4 regions of the Planococcus sp. BI3 genome follow, and region 1 is predicted to be linked to each of the others. Evidence: riboswitches for the same ligand, from Rfam matches in the RefSeq annotation. Region 1 holds a riboswitch; each other region holds the start of a gene.
What was found. A riboswitch is a leader RNA that binds a small molecule or an ion and turns the genes downstream of it on or off. The one in region 1 is predicted to bind cobalamin.

Region 1 (4,848 bases):
TGATTTCCGCTACTGTCCAAAAGCCAGATGGCACCTGGTCGAAATCTGATACACATGCAGCCATTCTTGTTGAGCTCGATACCTTCTATCTGGTCGATGCAGGATTTGGGGATTCCACCATTAGCCCGATTCCGCTCGGCGGTGAACGGCATACAGACCATAGCGGCACTTACCGTGTGGAACAAGTTGACGAGGTTTATTATGACTTGATTCGTGAGAACGATGAAACGGAGAAAGTGTTGTACCGGTTTTCAACAACAGCAAAACAGCTGGCGGATTTCCACGAAGGATGTGTTTTCAACCAAGTCTCACGGGACTCTCCTTTTACTCACGATGATCTGGTCACGCGTGCCACTGAAAACGGCCGAATCACCTTATCCGGAAATCAGCTGACGCGTTCTGAAAATGGCGGAAAAGAAAAAACCCAATTGTCTGAAGCGGAAAAAAGAAACGTGTTGAAAGAGGAATTTGGCATTGACCAGGATTTGCTTGAAAAACAGCTCCACTAATGCCTCCTCCTTTGAATGAATTAGAAAACCCCGCTCAAGTTTGAGCGGGGTTTTCTGCTATTATTCGAATGCTTCCGGATAAACGGTTTTAGCCACTAATTCAACGGCATCCCCGATTCGCGGACCGGGACGGGAAGTGATATCGGAATCCAGGAAAAAGACCTGATCATTTTGAATTGCCTCGATATCCTTCCACCCTTCACGGGCTTTGATTTCGTCAATTGGATTTTCCACGTATGAAACGGTTGTCGCAATGATTTTCGGATTTCGTTTGATGACTTCTTCTTCAGAAATCTGCGGCCATCCTTCCAAATCGCCAAATAGATTCTCCACATTTGCGTGGTTCAGAATTTCCTGTTGGAACGTGTTCTGTCCAGTCGTGTAGATTTCCGGTGAGGGGCTGATTTCAAAATACAATTGCTTTGTCTCAGCCGCCTCCACTTTTTCCTGGACGCCTTCGATCTGTTCTTGGATAGACGCAATCAGTGCGTCGCCTTTGTCTTCAAGCCCCATTACAGTGGAAATCTGCTCGATGTCCCCATAGACGTCTTCAAAAGATGTGGCCGACTCGATGACAAACACTTGTATTCCAGCTGCTTCTAAATCCTCATAACCGGTTGGTGCGCCTGTCGAATAGCCGATGACGACATCAGGATCCAGTTCAATGATGCGTTCTGCATTAAAAGCCACCGAATCGGAAACACGCTCCACTTCGGCTGCCTCCGCCGGGTAATTATCGTAATCCGTGGCGCCTACGACTTTGTCTCCAGCTCCGATTTCATAGAGGATTTCGGTATTGCTTGGAATCAAAGACACGACAGTTGCAGGAACTTTTTCAAAAGTCAATTCCTTGTCCAAATCATCTGTTACTGCGTAGTTTGTCTGTTCTTCAGCTTCGGCTGCTGTTTCTGTATCAGCCGTTTCGGATTGGCATGCGCCAAGAGTTAATGCCACAGCACCGATGGATAAGTACTTGAATAAGGAAATTTTCATTATTAGTTGGCCACTTCTTTCTTTTTGGGTTTGGTTGGATAGGACTTGCTGGCAAATGGAATTTCTTCCACTCCGTGATGCTGGTTGACATAAACAGCCATGGTGAACAGCACATTCGCCAACAGGTTGGCGTAATCAAAAAGGATTTCCGGAACTTCCCGTTCCAGGCTCACTTTGTGCAGGGCGCGGACAGATTTCTTCGCCTCACTACGGCAGACATGCAGTACACAAGCGCCTTGAGTCCCTTGGGGCAAAACGAAGTTGCCGATTTTGTCCCTAGTGGAGTTGACATAATAATCATACATGCTACTTAATGCGGTCAAATCTTCTTCCTGGACGGCTAGTTTTCCGCGCACGGAGCCATTTAAATGATAGGCTACCGGCTGGAGCAGCTGCAGATCCCGCTGTACTGCTGCTACTTCCTTTGTCAGCGCCAGGGCTTCCCCGATGCGCGTGGTCAATGAATCTGTCCTGATCTCAAAATCCACCGTGGATGCAGATTCCCGCATGAATGGGTAACAAAGGTAACGCATGTCTCTCTTCATCTTTTCACCTCGCTTTTGTCTGGTGAAAATCACCGCATTGAACGCTCCCGCAAAACAGCAAAAAGCCGCCCTCAAAAAGAGGGCGGCGCCATAGCTATTCAGAGACATACTTCAGCAGTCAAAAATAGAAACGTTGCCGTATGATTCCCTTATCTTCCGAAGAGTAAAAATACGTTCAAAAAAAGGTAGGTCTCCTGGCTTGTGCATCGATTTACTCTAAGAACCTTCCCGTTGGGATGACTTGGGTCATCCGTACAGTGGCATTTTCTTATTTCATACGCACTTACAGTTGCGGAAACAGCCCCGGAATCTAACCGGGTTCCCTGTTATGCTGACGAATCAGCACCTTTTTTCTGCATGATTATTCACTTGTTTTCAGTGTAGCATATTCCAAACGCAAATAGACAGATAAAAAAATCTATTACTCCTGATTTGTCAGCAATTTCACTTTTCTCGGTTCTGCAAAAACAATCCGTTTGTGCCATCTTAGATAAGGCGCATGTTCAGGTGAGACCGGTACTTTCATGCTCTTGCGCAATCTGTAGACCGGATAGTCTTCTTCAGCAATCCGGCTCGAAATATGGAGCCTGCCCCCGCCGGTGAATGCAATATAGCCTGCCGAATAGAGTGCTGAATGATTGGCGCAAAGCAGGATCCCGTTGAATGGATCCAGCCGCTCTGTGTCTGAGCTGTCTTTCCATGGCTTGGCGTGGGTCGCTTTCAGGACCGCTCCGATCGCAATGCCGCAAAGCGGACATTCGCCGTTCCATTGCGGCAGCAAACTTTCACGGAATTGCTCCTTGCCTCTGCGCATTTTTGTTTTGATTTCCAGTTCCGCTTCGGCAATCAGCCCAAGCAATGGATTGTGTTCGGTTTTTTTGATGACTTCCATTGATAATTCCAGCTGCTCTACTTCCAAAGTGAAAATATTCAACGCGCTGATCAGCTCCAGCAACTTCATCGCCAGCTCTTCATTGCAGGGGTAGAGGTAACCTGAATTGCCGCTTGCATCTTCCTGGAATGCCGAATACTTCACCGGCAATAAAGGCTCGATTTCCGCAAAGAAGTCCTTTACGGACAACGGCTGATCCAATTCGCGGTAAGCGGCGTGCGCGATAAAGGCGGCTTCGTTTCCGCTTTGCTGTCCGTCCGGATCTTTCGGCTTCAGGCCTTTATGGACATCTTCCCGCACGCGGCTGATGGCCACGAAGGAGCCTTTTACATAATGAAAAACGACATCGCCTTTTTCCAGCTCCTGCATCCGGTTCCAGGAATGCGGCACCATGCCTGATTTGTCGATCTGCGGCGTCCAAAGAACCCCTGCATTCCGTTCGTCCTGATAGGTTTCGCCTTGCATAACAATAAAACTATTCATGAATTGCCTCCTAATGATGGTGATGCTCAAATCCAGTTGATCTTATATAGTAGAGCAGATTATTCGAATCCAAACGCTTACCTCTAGTTTAACCCAAAACAAGAGATTTTGCCGGGGAAAAAGAAAAGCGGAAACGGCCGTTCAGCTCCGAAAGGCATAAGACGCGCTGACGAAGCGGCGCCCTTTGCCGCATAGTCAGTGTGGCTTATGACCCGAGGAGTTGGCCGTTGGAGCTGGACAATAAAGAAAAGCGGAAACGGCCAGCTAAAGGAACGTAAGCTATAAGCGCGACTTCCTGTCGCAACGCTTACATGATCCGCATCCTGCGGACCTCCGACAGGCATAAGGCAGACCAGCGAAGGAAGCGTCATACCTCCTCCGCCATTTCACTTTTCCGCGGAGCAGTGGCTTTATACCACTGCCAGCAAAGGATGACGATAATGGCCAGCTCAATAAAATCCCCGCCGTAATACATCACCATGGCCCCTGTTTCTGCCTGTTCTCGCGGCACACCAGCCGGCGGATTGGCATAGATGAGTTTTGACAGGATTTTATGCGCCGCCAGCGATAAAATCAGAACAATTGACCGGAACACATACCCCAGGCGATGACTTGTTACATCAATATAGATGATGGAAGCGGTGAATAGGTACCCCGCCAGAAATATGTGCAGATGAATTAGGGCATACACGATCAGGGATTGGTGCATAAACGCATATAAATCGGTCATATACAGCCCATACAAACCGCCGATATTCAGGATAAATGCGGTAATCGGATGGCTTAACAGCCGAAATGGCCGACTTTTCAAGAGAAAAGATACCCTTCTGGCCAACTGAACAGGCAGTGACCTCAATAACAATGTCATCGGCATCGCCAGCAGGAACAGCAGCGGAGCCAGCATCCCGAGCAGCAGATGCGTCCACATATGTCCGATGAAATTTTCATGTGCATATTCCGCCAAAGGTCCTGTAAAGACGTTAGCTGTGACAAAAAGACCAAGGCTCCACAACAAATAGCGATGCAAGGGCCAGGTTTTGAAACGCAAACTTGTCAAAACAGCGGCCAACGGATACAACAGGAAGGCCAGGAAAAGTAAAACAACGGCGATTGCCTCCAGACTGGTTACACCTACAGGCAGGTTGTGTTCCATCCCTGCCCCTCCTTTCTTGATCGTTCTGGCAAATCCGGATTACACTTCCTTTTCCCCCTCTACCCGCTTCTTCATTCCGTTATGTATCATGGACCGATTCTACTAAAAAAAAAACAGCCGCTCCAATGAAAAAAGCGGCTGTCTGACTCCAAGAATCTTATTCTACGCATTCACTGCTTCTGATTCCTTTGCTTCCACAAAAGCTGTCACTTTGTTTCTTCCATTTCGTTTGGATTGGTAAAGTGCCTGATCTGCTTCCCCGATCAGCTGGTC
Region 2 (4,848 bases), 1.7 Mb from region 1:
CGATTCATAGCGACCATGTTTTATCTTCTTACACCCACTATATACTGGGTTTTCCATGAAATCCATCAACGGTTCGGTCAATTTCCCGTAAAAAATACAAAAGGACCTTCGACACAGTCGAAGGTCTTCAAAACTCTAGAATCGAATTGCTTTAAATTAAGCTCGCGCTATTATATCTGCAGCTTATAGATCTGAAATCATTCCGCCATCCACAACGAATTGTGAACCGGTTGAATAACTTGAATCCTCAGATGCCAAGTAAATCACCAGGTTCGAAACTTCTTCCACTCGTGCACGACGGCGCAGGGGAATATCCTGTTCCAATTTCTTGATGATTTCTGCTACATCGCCTTGTTCAGCCATCGGCGATTCAATAACGCCCGGATGCACTGAATTCACTCGAATGTTGTATTGGCCAAGTTCAGCTGCTGCACCTTTTGTCATTCCGGTAACAGCATGTTTTGAAGCACTATAGGCAATCGCAGTTGGGGCACTGACCAACCCATCAACCGATGAAATATTGACGATTGAACCAACTCCGGCTTTCTTCATATAAGGAAGAACCGCTTTCATTCCCAAAAAGACACCCAGCTCGTCAATTTCGAACGTCAATCTAAAGTCCGCTTCTGTCAAATCTTCCAATAGTTTAAAGATGCCGACGCCGGCATTGTTCACCAATACCGTGACTGGTCCGAATTTTTCTTCCGTCGTTTCCAACACTTCTTTCCAGTTGTCAGCTTTTGACACATCCAGTTTCAATGCCAGTGCATTGTCCCCCAACTCGTCTGCCAGTTTTTGGGCCGCTTCTAAATTGATATCCGTGATGACGACTTTAGCCCCTTCTTCAATAAACATACGTACGTGTGAAGCACCCATTCCTTGTGCTGCACCGGTAATGAGTGCGACTTTGTTTTCCAGTTTTCCCATTATCAAAAACTCCTCTTTGAATCTATTTTTTAGTAGCGATTGATATAAGCACGCTTCTAAAAGCGCTTCCATTACTAGTCTACTCTTGATCTCTTTTTATCTCTAACAAAATGCCTCAGTTTCGAGATATTATATCGATCAAGTCTTGTAATCACCATTGTTCCCAAGAAGCGATCATTTCTTATAACTCTGGATTCACAAGAAAATCACTGTTTCGATCTTTTTCCCCCATCAAATCTCAAGGCCAACTTCCGAAAAAGTCGCCATTTCTTTCAACATGTTGCAGGCCGCTTCTACAATCGGAAAAGCTAAAGCTGCACCCGATCCTTCTCCAAGGCACATGTCCATATTCAGCATCGGCCGAATGCCCAGCAGCTCACTGGCCCTTTTGCCGCCCGGTTCAGCGCTTGCATGCGAGGCGATCAGATAGCCTTTCACTTTCGGTTCAATCAAAACAGCAAGCAGCGCCGCCACCGTGGAAATATAGCCATCCAGCACAACCGGCACCTGGTTGGCTGCCGCTCCGATCATGACACCTGCCATGCCGCCGATTTCCAAACCGCCCACTTTGGCAAGCACATCAATGGCATCACGCTTATCCGGGCGGTTAGTTTCAATCGCTTGCCTGATGACGGCTGCTTTGTGCGCGATTCCGCCGCGGCCCGTTCCTGCCCCGTTGCCGGTTATCTCTTCCGGCGGAATATTGCCCAGAACAGATAAAATGGCCGTACTTGGCGTCGTATTGCCGATGCCCATTTCGCCAGTCCCCAGCAGATTGGCGCCTTTCAGGATTTCCGCGTTTGCGATTTCTATCCCCACTTCCAGCGATCGGATAGCTTCTTCTCCTGTCATCGCAGATCCTTGTGCGATATTCCCGGCACCTTGCTTGATTTTCCGGTCGATCACTCCGGCATCGCTTGGAAATTCTCCTTTTACACCGATATCCACGGTGACAATTTTTGCGCCGGACGGCTTCGCCAATACACCGACCCCCGTTATGCCTTTTGCAATGAACATCGTCTGTGCAAACGTCACTTCTTGAGGATTGGAAGAAATCCCTTCCTCGTACACTCCATGGTCAGACGCCATCACCACAATCGCTTTTTGGTCTACTGCCGGATACAGTGCGCCATATATTCCAGCCAGCTGTACAGCCAGGTCTTCCAGCTTTCCGAGGCTATGCGGCGGCTTAATCAGGCTGTCCACCCGTTCCCGCGCCTTTTCCATCATTTCCTGATCCAATCCCTCAATACGCCGGATCGTTTGCTGTAATAAATCCATCTTTTTCTTCCCCCTTCTAAAATAAAAAGAAAAAGCCCTCAGTTTATTTGCGTTAACAAATAAACTAAAGACTTTTCCATGATCTATAAGCAGAACATAAGCAGGCAGGTCTCCTGGCTCCGGATCATCATTCTACAGGCCTTCCCAGACAAAATCCAGTGGCTTTTCCATAAAACTCCCCATTACAGTGGCGGGACCGCTGAAGATTTTCACTCCATTCCCTATTCTCCCCGAAGGGCACCTCTTACTGTTATTCAATTTATGTTTCGTTAAGCTTACACTGGATAATCTCAGCCAGTCAAGCTTGCTTTGAAGAGCGGAAAGGCAAACCCTAATGCCTAAGCCATTTTTTCTATTATGGGAATTACATAAGCCAGCAAAAGAATAGCATTCAGACGCTAATAAAGCTTTTCAGACTCCTCTTTGAAAGAGTCATTGTCCACTTTCTGTATCAACACTACCGCTCCAGTTGTTCCATCTATCATGTAACAGGGCTTGATTTCCATTAAGAACCAACAAAGTTCTCCAGGGCTGCCTGCTTGCGACATCTGCCTATAGTTCTTCACCGTTCCATCAAGAACTTCTTTGACGCTGCGCAGCTCTACATTTTTGCCGGCTTCCTGCAGCGATTCCATATAATTCATATTATTCTTCCAAAACGTTTCAGACACTCCGGCTTCCTGGCAATAAGCCATCCATTTTTCATTGGATAGCAAAATATGCCCGGTACCGTCCAATAATATTGCAAATTCATCTATTTCATTAATTGATATATTATCTTGCCTGGGCAACAAGTCCATTTTAGCCACCTATTCTTTCCCCATTTATCCAATCGTACTCCTGAACGAATTAATGGAATTCAAACGGTACAAATAATAGCAGCTTCCTATCTTCAATGTCGCACGAACATAAAACTGATGAAATTAAACAAAGATGGAATTAATGGAATCTGTATGCAGAGCAACCAAACCAATCGTGGATTCCTTTTCCACTTTGCCTCTCCATTTATTCGATTCTCGGTCTAGTAAAAAGGGGCGGATTCGAAAGATTTTCTTTTTAATAATATGAATGCTGCCCACAAAATCCAGGTGGTATAGTCTGAATAAATTAAAGCAGAATGACAACCGCTCGCCGGTGAGAAATATCAGCTCTTTTTTTCGAATAAAGCACTTGGGCATTGATAACATCTGTTGGACCAATGACAAGCATCATTTTTATTTCAGCTATTTGTTTTTTGGTTTTCCATTCCTTCTTCTTCCTCAAACTTATCGAACATCGAAATGGTATTCACCAGATGATCATTAAATATCTGTCGAGCAACTTGGAGCAAATCGCGAATCATCGGATTTTTTAACGAATAGATAACGCGGTTTCCGTCTTTGGTGCCTGAAACAATATTTTTATTCCTTAATATCATCAGCTGTTGGGAAACGGCTGACCCTTCACTCCCGACCCTGCTTTGGATCTCGTTAACACTTTTTTCTCCCTCAGATAATATTTCAAGTATTTTAATTCTTAAGGGATGGGCCAAGGCTTTAAAAAAATCAGCTTTGAACTGCTGCACTTCCAGATTCAAAACAAATCCAGCTCCTTTTCGTAAAATTATTGCGTTATTGAAAGTATCTCCCCCCCTCTAAGAACTAGGGGGAATATGGAATTATTTCCATTTCCAGATTCCTCTCCAGAAGTTTTTGAAAAAGCCGCCGAGCCATACTCTTTAAATTGCCGGTTAAAAAGAAATGCTGCCGCCTACTCTTTCTAAAACTCCTAACATCTTAATATTCAACTATTTGAATATAAAAAATATACATAATTAATTCGAATTTGTCAAATAAGTTGGATGGGATGCGGGTCGCAAAACCGAACAAAATTCGACGTTCAATCGCATCAAACGTCCTATGCCCATCTTTTGCAAATGTAGGTCCAGTACCATTATTTCCCCTTACGGAAGTAACAGTACCGCTAGAGATTCACACTCCATTCCCTACTCTTAAGGCAGGGCACCTCTAACTTTGAGCCATTTAGTACCGCATTGGCATTGCCGTAAAAGCAGGGATCTTGCAAATAAAAATAAAGCAGCCTGAGTTCGTTTGAATATCGAACAAAAGCTGCTCCAGAAAGGACCATTTACCCAAGTAGATACAACAAGAATTTTTTCGGGATAAATAGAGATCTATTCTCCCTAAACATTTGGAAACTTTTTTCAGCGGGGTCTGCAGTCTTGTTATTGGCCGGTTGTTGCAGATCCCGAGCAGGAGGAAAGGATAACCAGAAACAAATAAAACCCCGAATGGCGACACTTATTAAGTGCCTGCCATTCGGGGTTCATTCCCTGCTATAAGAATTACTTATTCAGCCGGTGTTAAATCTTCGATCGAATCGATGTCCATATAAGCTGGAACAACAAATCCGATTTTAGCGCCTTCAAGGTTAACCCCAAGATCGACTACACTGTCGCCATAGGTTTCAAACTGAGTAGCGTGAGTTCCAGGCAACCATGCAGCTACCATTCCATCTGCTTGGCCTTCAGAAACAGCCTGCCACATCACTGCGTTATCAAGTGGCGTCAATGTCACGTCAAAACCTTGGTCTTCCAAGACTTTTCCGACAATGTTCGTTGAAACGACTTCTGTATCCCAT
Region 3 (4,848 bases), 1.1 Mb from region 1:
TTCCGGGCCGCTGTTACCATGTTTTTCAGCGAAGCCACCGTTTCTGCTTCCTGTCTGGTTTTCAAGCCACAATCCGGATTGACCCAAAATTGTTCTTTGGAGATCACCGCTAAACTGTCTGTTAAAATCGCCTGCATTTCCTCCACGCTTGGGACTCGCGGGCTATGAATGTCATAGACACCGAGGCCAACACCCAGTTCATATGGATTCTTTTTGAGCGATTCAATCAGTTCTCCGTGGCTTCTTGAGGTCTCGATTGAAATGACGTCCGCATCAAGGGCGCGGATCGGCTCAATGAAATCATTGAACTCGCAATAGCACATGTGGGTGTGGATCTGCGTTTCATTCGCCACACCTGATGTCGCCAATTTAAAGGCATTCACGGCCCAGTCCAAATATTCCTTCCAGTTTTCTTTGCGGAGCGGCAAGCCTTCACGCAATGCCGGTTCGTCCACCTGGATAATTTGGATGCCGGCTTTTTCAAGAACATCAATTTCTTCTCTCAATGCCAGCGCAATCTGATTGGCTGTTTGTTCACGTGAAATGTCGTCCCGAACAAATGACCAATTCAAAATCGTCACCGGCCCTGTCAGCATTCCTTTCACGTATTTCGAAGTCAATTGCTGCGCCTCCACCACTTCCTTGACGGTCATCGGGGCAGTCCATTCAACATCGCCGTAAATGATCGGGGGCTTCACACAACGCGAGCCGTAAGAAACCACCCAAGCTTTTTGGGTAAAGGCAAAGCCCGTCAATTTCTCGCCGAAATACTCCACCATGTCTGTCCGCTCAAATTCCCCATGGACCAGCACATCCAAGCCGATTTCATCTTGAAGTCCAATCCAGCGTGCGGTTTCCTTTTTCACAAATTCCGCATACGCCGAATCCGTGATTTCCTTTTTGCGCCAAGCACTCCGTGTCCGCTTGACTTCAGCCGATTGCGGAAAGCTGCCGATTGTCGTCGTCGGAAAAATCGGCAGTTCGAGAGCTTCCTGCTGCAATTCCAGACGTTCGTTGAAAGCGATCGGGCGTGCAAAATGTTCTGGTTTCACTTGCGCGACAAGTTCTTTCACCTGCGTGTTTTCTCTAACTTTGTGGCGTGCCAACGCTTCAATCGCACGTATGCTTTCAGATACGTTCTTATTGCCTGACCATGTCCCTTCACGCACATAAGTGGTCAGCTGCGTCAGTTCCCCAATTTTTTCATCCGCAAATGACAGCGCATCCTGCAAGACAGGCGGCAAAGCTGTTTCTTGTTTCGTTGTCACCGGCACATGCTGAAGGCTGCAGGAGGATTGAATCCAGGCTTCTGTTGCCTCGCTGATGGATAAGATGGCTTGAAGATTCACTGCTTTTTCCGCTAAGTTCGCGCGCCAGATATCCCGGCCGTTCACGGCACCGATTCCCAGTACTTTATTTTTTGGAAAACCGTAGGTGCGGATCGCAGCCATATTCTCTTCGGCTCCCTGAACAAAATCAAGGCCGATTCCCGCTACAGGCAATTGCGCCAGTTCTTCATATGCCGATAGCGCTTCAAAATAGGTTTGCAGCATAATTTTCGCAGCCGGTACATCGTCCGCCAATTGAGTGTAGATTTCCTTGACCAACTTGATGTCTTCTTCATTCAAGGACAGCGTTAATGCAGGCTCTTCCAGTTGAATCCACTCCGCTCCCGCATCGACGAGCTGCTGAAGTACTTTCGCGTACAGCGGCAACAGCTGCAGCAGGAACATGGCTTTCGATTTGGCATCATATCCTTTCACCAGCTGGAAGAAGGTAAATGGCCCAATCAGCGTCGGCTTTGTGATGACCCCCAACTCTTCTTTCGCTTCACTGAAATAGTCCACCAGGTGATTGCGCGTCAGCTCAAGAAGCTGTCCTTCGTATTCAGGAACGATGTAATGGTAATTCGTATTGAACCATTTGGTCATTTCACATGCCACCACTGCATCCGCTCCGCGGGCCATCGCATAATACGTCTCCAGATCAACCGTATCGCCTGTCCATTTATAGCGGGTCGGCACTAAGCCGAACATGACGGCGTGATCGAGCATGCGGTCATAAAGAGTGAAATCCCCGACAGTCAACAACTCCAATCCAAGCGATTGCTGCCGCTTCAGATTGTTCAGGCGAATGGCTTTCATTTCTGCGAGGAATTGCTCTTGTGGCAATGCATCTTTCCAAAACGATTCCAAACTGCGCTTCCATTCCCGATTCTCTCCGATATACGGGTAACCTACGACTGTACTCACTGTTTTCATCCGCTATTCCTCCTTTAGAATTTACAAGATGCCAAATACAAAAAAGCCATCTCCGCGTATGGGAAATGGCTTAACATTCAAGTTCAATAGACGCTTAAAAAGCATGCAAAAACTTGCTGTCGCAAAATGAATGTCACCACCTATTTCCACGTAGGTATTTGGCGCGCACTAGAAATTGGCAGGTCTCCTGGCTCATCTTCAACGCTCATCACACCTTCCCGTCTGAGACAGTGGTTTTTGTGAATCGCTCCGATTTACAGTTGCGGGACAGCGACGGATTTTCACCGTTCTTCCCTTTTAAGCCAAGGCTAAGCTTGGCACCAACTCTTACACGTTATGTAATTCTGACAACTATAGCATACCAACGACAGAAAATATAGAGTTTTCCGATAAAACGGATAGGCTTTGTTGTTAAAAGCTCTTGCGAAAAGGATGGTCAACCAAAAATATCACACAAAAAGCCGCATAGCAGCATGCGGCTTTTTGCGTTCATGTACTCATTTTGCCCAGCGATGGAAAATGAAATAGGACATGATGAGCACGATGACAATGGCCGAAAGGATGAGCATGGGCACAAGACCGAAAGTAGGTTCCATTTAGACTCCTCCTCCTTTTACCTTTATCATACTCCGCTTTAATCAAAAAACATAATTAAAAGACTGATTATTCAGTTAGTAAATAATCATCTTTTTGTAAGATTTAAAGCATCCAATAGCCCTTGCACAATAAGCTCGCTGGGTTTCGCAATATAGTGAGTTGTTTCATGGCAACTTCCGATAACAGTATGATATGTAAACTGATTATAAAGAGGACGAGGACTGTTTGAAAATCCAAAAAGAAATTGAATTGAAGATAGCAAGCATACAAAATAGATAGAAAGTTTTTTATCTACTAGCTTAAAATGATTTTGGTCAACCGTTCGACCGAGGTTTGTAAGGTTTCCTTCTCCTCTACATAGGCCATCGCAACACCATAAATTCCCCAGCTCCAAAACGTGGCAAGCGTCCCGTGTTCCTCTTTTACTCCCCGTTCCTTATCCAGCAATGTTTGCAGGGTTTCCGTCAAGCGCTGTTTTACCTCATGATCCATTTTCGGTTTGAATTCTTCGTAGGCACGTTGACAATGACGGGCTAAATCGGTTCGGGACCTCTTAATGGCTTCCAGCGACAGTCTGATGGTTTGCTCATTCATGACTTCCTGCAACGCGACTTCTTTGAAAAATTCCCTTGTCAGCACTTCACTTTGAATCGCATCGATCAAATCGTACTTATCCAGAAAATGGTAGTAAAACGTGGATCGGTTAATTTCGGCTTGTTGCGTAATATCGGCAATGGTGATGTCACTGAATTCTTTATGTTTAATCAGTTCCATAAAACCATTGATAATCTTTTGTCGGGTCCTTCGAATCCGAGGGTCTTGCTTTTTCATGTGTCTCCACCTTTCTCAAAACATTACTTTTTCAACAGTTGTTGGATTTAAAGAATGTTTTCAGTATAGCAGAAAAAACAGGCAATTCACGGCTCTGTAAACTGCGCCGGGAATTGCCTTGATAAACTCCAATCGATTAGAAACTCATTGCGGCCGTTTTGGCGCGCTCAATCCCTGTTGTTTTGATTTCAGCAGCTTTCGCTGGCATTTTCGCCTGTCCTTCGATAAATAAGCCTTCGTATTCCGTAATTCCCATGAAGCTCATGATGAATTTTAAATACCGATCTCCCAGTTCTTCCTCTGCCAAATGGCCTGTTGAATAAAAATCGCCACGAGCTTGAATGTGGAACACTTTTTTATCTTGAAGTAAGCCTACGGCGCCAGTTGCCGTATATCTAAACGTTTTTCCAGGGACAGCTACAGCATCAATGTAGGATTTCACCACTGCTGGGAAAGAGAAGTTCCACATCGGCGTGACGAAAATCATCTTATCGGCTGCCATAAATTGCTCCAGAATCTCATCCAGGCGCCCTACTTTCGTCAGTTCTTCCGCTGAAAGAGCGTCCACCGGCTGCCCCGCGCGAAGTTTCCCCCAGCCGCTAAACACATCTGCATCCAACTGCGGAACATGCTCCTGAAATAAATCAATCGTTACAACTTCATCGGTTGCGTTTGCTTCTTGATAGGTTTCAATGAATGCCTTTCCTGCGGCCATACTATACGAATGATTTTCGTCATTCGGATTTGCGGTAATGAATAACACTTTGTTCATGAGTAATTCCCTCTTATCTTGTTAGATTTACAACACTTGTTGTCCAACTTAGTATAGAACGCCTAGCGATCTGAACAAACCAACAGGTTAGCCGTATTGTCGGAAATCCAACATTCAGTTGGTATTGATGAAAAAATGAATAATCAAAATAAATTTCAGTTCGATGCTTTGTCAAAGAATGTTTCGAACATGCAAGCCTGTTTCAACCTGTCTACTTCAACTTTAAAAACTGTTCGTAAAAGTACACTTTTACGAACGCTTTGAAAACAGCTGAAAAGGGTCCGAAAAAACCGTTCGTATACATATCAAAACACTTGGCGAACGTTCGCGAATTCCCATATACTTTTGCGAACGATAGTCAGAGATAATTGCCGTTTAAGTTTTTAT
Region 4 (4,848 bases), 1.8 Mb from region 1:
CGGACACCGTTTGTGGCCACTTCCTGCTGCAATTGCTCCCAGCGTTCACCGCTGTAGTTGCGGCGTTCAAAATACTCGCCGGTCTGCCATTCAGAACCTGTAAATTTGCTGAAGGCTCCTTTTTCTTCGGCCAGCTGCATCGAAGCGCGGATGGTCTGATAAGCGATTTCCTCGTATAGCGAATCCGCAAATTCCACAGCCTGCTCGGTTTCCCAATGGATGCCTTCAAGCGCCAGGAGGTGGTGCCAACCGAAAGTTCCAACGCCCACCCCACGATATTTTTTATTGGTCGCATCGGCCTGCCCGACGGAAATGGTATTCAAGTCGATGACGTTATCCAGCATACGCACCTGGACCCGTATCACCCGCTCCAGCACGTCGGCTTTGAACGCTCTTGGCAAGTTGATGGATGACAGGTTGCAGACAACAAAATCGCCCGGCTTGCGGACCATGACAAGGTTGCCGTCTTCATCGGTGTATTCTTTCATGATGGTGGTAGCTGACATGTTTTGCATAATTTCCGTGCACAAATTACTACAGTAAATCGACGTCAGCCCTCTTCCTCTGGTGTGCTTGTTCGGGTTTTGGCGGTTCACTTCGTCCCGGTAGAACATATACGGCGTGCCGGTTTCGAGCTGCGACACCATGATGCGCGCCATAATCTCCATCGCCCGGTAAGTTTTGCGCGGCAATAGTGGGTGATCCACAGCTTCCTGGTATTTGTCGCTGAAGTATTTCTCATCGGTTTCATCGTAAAAATCTTCAAGCCCGAGCGCGTTGCCGTTTTCGTCTTTCCAGCCCATCACCTGCTTGATCTGGTGCGGACAGAAGGTATGCCATTCACCGATGCTGCGGCCTGTTTCGTCTTTTTCCTGCAGCCGTTCCATGAACAGATCCGGGATCGACACGCCGGTGAAAATATCATGCGCTTTGCGGCGTTCATCGCCATTATTAGTCTTCAGGTCCAGAAATCCATTCATGATGTCTTTATGGAAAACATCCAGGTAAATCGCTACTGCGCCTTGGCGCTGGCCCAGCTGATCGACGCTGACCGCCGTATCATTGACCAGGCGGATCCATGGCACGACGCCTGATGAATTGCCCTTGAACTTTTTGATATCCGAGCCCAACGCCCGCACTTTTCCGTAATAGATTCCGATGCCGCCCCCGTCTTTGCTGAGGCGGGCAATGTCCCAGTTGTTCAAATAAATGCCGTCCAATGAATCATCAACGGTATCGATAAAGCAGGACGACAATTGGCCGAAGCTCTTGCCGGCATTCGACAAGGTCGGTGTCGCCACTGTCATATACAGATGGCTCATGGCCCAGTATGCTTCTTTGACCAGTTCCAGCCGCTGCTCTTTCGGCTCGTTTTGCATCAAGGTCATCGCGATGACCAGGAAACGCTCCTGCGGAAGTTCGAACAAGCGCCCTTCATAATCTTTCGCCAAATAGCGGTCTGCCAGCAGGAACAAGCCAATGTAATTGAACAGCAGATCCCGCTCCGGATCGATTTCAGTGCCCAGTTCAGCGATTTCTTCTTTCGAATAAGCAGCCAAAAGCTCTCCTGAATAAATGCCGATGCTTGTAAGTTCGTTAATAAGGCCATAGAAATCACCGTATTTCTCTGAAGCGGAAAAGTTCCGGCTGTCTGCAGCTTTTCCATACAAGTCGCCGGCATACAATTCAGCTGCCACATACGTCCAATCCGGCTCATCCATGGTGATGCGGTTCAGCGCATACAGCAGGGATTGTTCTCCTTTTGCCTGTCCTGCCAATTTCGCCGCCCGTTCCAGCAGTTCCCGTGTATCCAGTCCGTATACTTCTGTTGCGCGTTGCAACGCTCTTTCCACTGCATTTATTTCTGTTTCTTCGATTTTCAGATTCATATCAGCACAACTCCTTTGCGTATTCGTTCACTTTCATGCGGCGCTGTTTCCGTTCCTGTGCGCTTTTGAATAGTTTTTCTTCGGCTGGCGTTTCCGGAATTACTCCGGTTACTGGCGTCGGCTTGCCTTCGCTGTCGACTGCCACCATCGTCAGGATAGCCGTAGTCGTTAAACTTTTATCACCGGTTTCAATATGCTGGCATTCAGCTTTGACATACACTTCCATCGATGTTCGGCCTGTTGAAATGACGACCCCTTCTAAAATGAGAATGTCCCCCACTTTTGCAGAAGACAGGAAATTCACGGTGTCGATTGATGCCGTGACCACCGCTTTTCCGCTATGCCTCATGGCTGTGATCGCGGCAATCTCATCTATGTATGCCAATACGGTGCCGCCGAAAATGGTGCCCATATGATTGGTGTCTGGCGGCAGCACCAGCCTTGTCTGGATGGTTCTTGCTACGCCTGCTGCTAATGGTTTTGTCATCTGCAATCAATCCTCCATCTTTGTGTACAAGAAAAAATCCCATCCTCTCAGGGAGGATGGGGTTAGATACGCAGAATATCGGATGGAAGCAGCAGAAAACAGCTGTTCCACGCATAATACCTTCGTTATCCCTCTCAGCTCCCGGAGAAGATCATAAACTATAACGAAGGCAGGTCTCCTGGCTTGTGCGTCATCCTCTGCTATCTCCTTCCCGTCCATTGGACAGTGGATTGCGATAGTTCGTCAGCACTTACAGTTGCGGGAACAGCTCCGGCATTCCACCGGATTCCCTATTAAGCCTTTTCAGGCACCTTCGTTATTGGTTCTACTATATATAGTGAATAATTTTAGAAAATCACTAAATCTTGTATTCATAAACTATAAATCACTTTCAGCGCTTTGACAAGAAATTTCTCAAGCCTCTGGTTAAGTGAAGGTTTTATTTGATGGTCAAATACCGTTTGAGCGCCTGTTTCACCGTTCCCATGGTCGTCAATTGGCTGAAGTCCACACGTGCTTCAATTGCTTTCAAAGCCAATTCCGGACGGATTCCCGTGAAAATCAGTTGAATGCCGAGCAGGCGCATGATGTGATCGATTTTGTATAGAAATTCCGCTACGACATTGTCGATGTTGTAGATGCCGGATACGTCGACGATGAGGCAATTCAGGCTCTCCCCTTGAACTTTTTGCGGAATGATGTCGAGCAGCCGATTGCTTCGGTCTCCATCGACCGACCCTACAAGCGGCAATACAGCCAATCCGTCAATAATCGGAACGATGGGTGTTGATATTTCGTTTTTCAATTGCAGCAGGTCGCGTTCTGTTTGTTTCTGTTCGCTAATATCACGGATAATCGACTGGATTGCGACCGTCTCCCCGTATTGAACCGGATAGCAATATAATTCGACATCTGCTTCAGTCCCATTAAAGCGTTTTACTTTCGTCTCCATCAATCCTCCGATGGTGCGGTCTTCCATGCCTGTGCGGATGCGTTCCGTGATCAGTTCTTTATAGTCTTCAGTAAAAACATCCACGACATTCGCACCAATAAGAGCTGCTTGTTCAGCTTTGAGAAATTCTGCTCCTGGCTGATTTATATACAAGACTTTCTGATTTGAATGAATAATCGTCGTCTCATTCGAATACTCCGCTATCTGCTGATATATTCGTTCTTTTTCTAGTATGCTCAATTGTGTGACTGATGTTGCAGTTGGCATTTTCTTTCACTCCTTTTGGCTACGAAACTGCCTTTCCCCTCATTTTACACTTTTTCAGTAAAACTTTCAGCGTCTGGTCCTCCTCAGAAATATCTGAATCATTCTATTATTTACAGTTTTGTTTCAAGTCTTGTATACCCAAAAAATTATGCTATGATAAGAAATTGTGATTTGAACTATTTTTTGTTGTTTTTTTGGAAATACACTAACCTAAGGTTATAGCTTAATGGAGATGCAAGATGAAACAATTAACAGGAAATGCTTTTCACTACGGCTGGGTCATTATCGCGATAGCGGCCTTGTCCCAATTTTTCTCTGGTCCCGGACAAACCTATTCCAATTCCATCTTTATCGACTATTATATAGAAGAATTCGGCTGGAGCCGTTCGACCGTTTCCGGCATCTACTCGGCAGCCACATTAACAGCAGGCTTTCTGCTGTTTTTTGTCGGACGCCTGATCGACCGAAATGGTTCGCGGAAAATGGCGGTTGCCGTTTCCATCGCCCTGGCAGTCGCTTGCTTCTTCAACAGCTTCGTGACAAGCTTGGTCATGCTGTTCATCGGCTTCTTTTTTATTCGACTGCTTGGACAAGGTTCCATGGCACTTATCTCAAGCTCCCTCATCCCTCAATGGTTTGTCAAAAAAAGAGGCCGCGCCATCAGCATCGCCGCAATCGGCGGCTTGGTCAGTTCCGCCGCTTTTCCACTGCTGAACGTTTGGCTGATCGAGGCATTCGGCTGGCGCAGTTCGTGGCTGATTTTAGGGGTCCTCATCATTGTCTGCTTTACGCCGCTTGCCCTTTTCCTCATTCAAAATTCGCCCGAAGAAATGGGTTTATTGCCGGACAACGGCGATGCATATAAGAAAGAGTCCAAAATAAAACCCATCGAAGAAGTTAGCTGGACGGTGAAAGAAGCTTCAAAAACCCGTGCCTTCTGGCTCCTGTTGCTCTGTGCGGCCATTCCGGGGATCGTCAACACCGGCTTGACCTTCCACTTGGTGTCCATCTTTTCCGAAAAGTCCTTATCGCTTGAAACCGCAGCTGGGATTTTAAGCTTAACGGCATTGATCGGATTGCCGGTCACGTTCATCACCGGCCTCCTGCTGGAAAAGGTAAAGGTGCAGTATATGCTGACACTCGTTTTTATAGGTGAATTGCTGTCTTTATTTCTCCTGCAGAAAGCTGATTTCCTCGCCGCCGCCATCGTGTTCGGTCTGGTTTGGGGCGTCAGCATGGGGATTGAACGCATC

Region 2: another riboswitch for cobalamin. It lies ahead of cobT (nicotinate-nucleotide--dimethylbenzimidazole phosphoribosyltransferase); the one in region 1 lies ahead of AC1MEO_RS03465 (hypothetical protein).
Region 3: another riboswitch for cobalamin. It lies ahead of metE (5-methyltetrahydropteroyltriglutamate--homocysteine S-methyltransferase); the one in region 1 lies ahead of AC1MEO_RS03465 (hypothetical protein).
Region 4: another riboswitch for cobalamin. It lies ahead of AC1MEO_RS14165 (acyl-CoA thioesterase); the one in region 1 lies ahead of AC1MEO_RS03465 (hypothetical protein).

What each region holds. Positions count from the first base shown of each region.
Region 1 covers NZ_CM155266.1:687,756-692,603, reverse strand. The annotation lists gene AC1MEO_RS03475 (arylamine N-acetyltransferase family protein) at 1-509, shown strand, start outside; gene AC1MEO_RS03470 (ABC transporter substrate-binding protein) at 570-1,502, opposite strand; gene AC1MEO_RS03465 (hypothetical protein) at 1,505-2,047, opposite strand; cobalamin riboswitch at 2,215-2,413, opposite strand; gene AC1MEO_RS03460 (HNH endonuclease) at 2,469-3,422, opposite strand; gene AC1MEO_RS03455 (cytochrome c oxidase assembly protein) at 3,790-4,575, opposite strand; gene AC1MEO_RS03450 (GGDEF domain-containing protein) at 4,738-4,848, opposite strand, start outside.
Region 2 covers NZ_CM155266.1:2,914,996-2,919,843, reverse strand. The annotation lists gene AC1MEO_RS14675 (SDR family NAD(P)-dependent oxidoreductase) at 184-927, opposite strand; gene cobT (nicotinate-nucleotide--dimethylbenzimidazole phosphoribosyltransferase) at 1,159-2,208, opposite strand; cobalamin riboswitch at 2,295-2,468, opposite strand; gene AC1MEO_RS14665 (hypothetical protein) at 2,607-3,017, opposite strand; gene AC1MEO_RS14660 (ArsR/SmtB family transcription factor) at 3,428-3,784, opposite strand; gene AC1MEO_RS14655 (glycine betaine ABC transporter substrate-binding protein) at 4,557-4,848, opposite strand, start outside.
Region 3 covers NZ_CM155266.1:1,778,491-1,783,338, forward strand. The annotation lists gene metE (5-methyltetrahydropteroyltriglutamate--homocysteine S-methyltransferase) at 1-2,261, opposite strand, end outside; cobalamin riboswitch at 2,422-2,601, opposite strand; gene AC1MEO_RS08985 (TetR/AcrR family transcriptional regulator) at 3,153-3,689, opposite strand; gene AC1MEO_RS08990 (FMN-dependent NADH-azoreductase) at 3,826-4,461, opposite strand.
Region 4 covers NZ_CM155266.1:2,812,569-2,817,416, reverse strand. The annotation lists gene AC1MEO_RS14170 (ribonucleoside-diphosphate reductase subunit alpha) at 1-1,889, opposite strand, end outside; gene AC1MEO_RS14165 (acyl-CoA thioesterase) at 1,891-2,376, opposite strand; cobalamin riboswitch at 2,528-2,706, opposite strand; gene AC1MEO_RS14160 (PAS domain S-box protein) at 2,816-3,595, opposite strand; gene AC1MEO_RS14155 (MFS transporter) at 3,835-4,848, shown strand, end outside.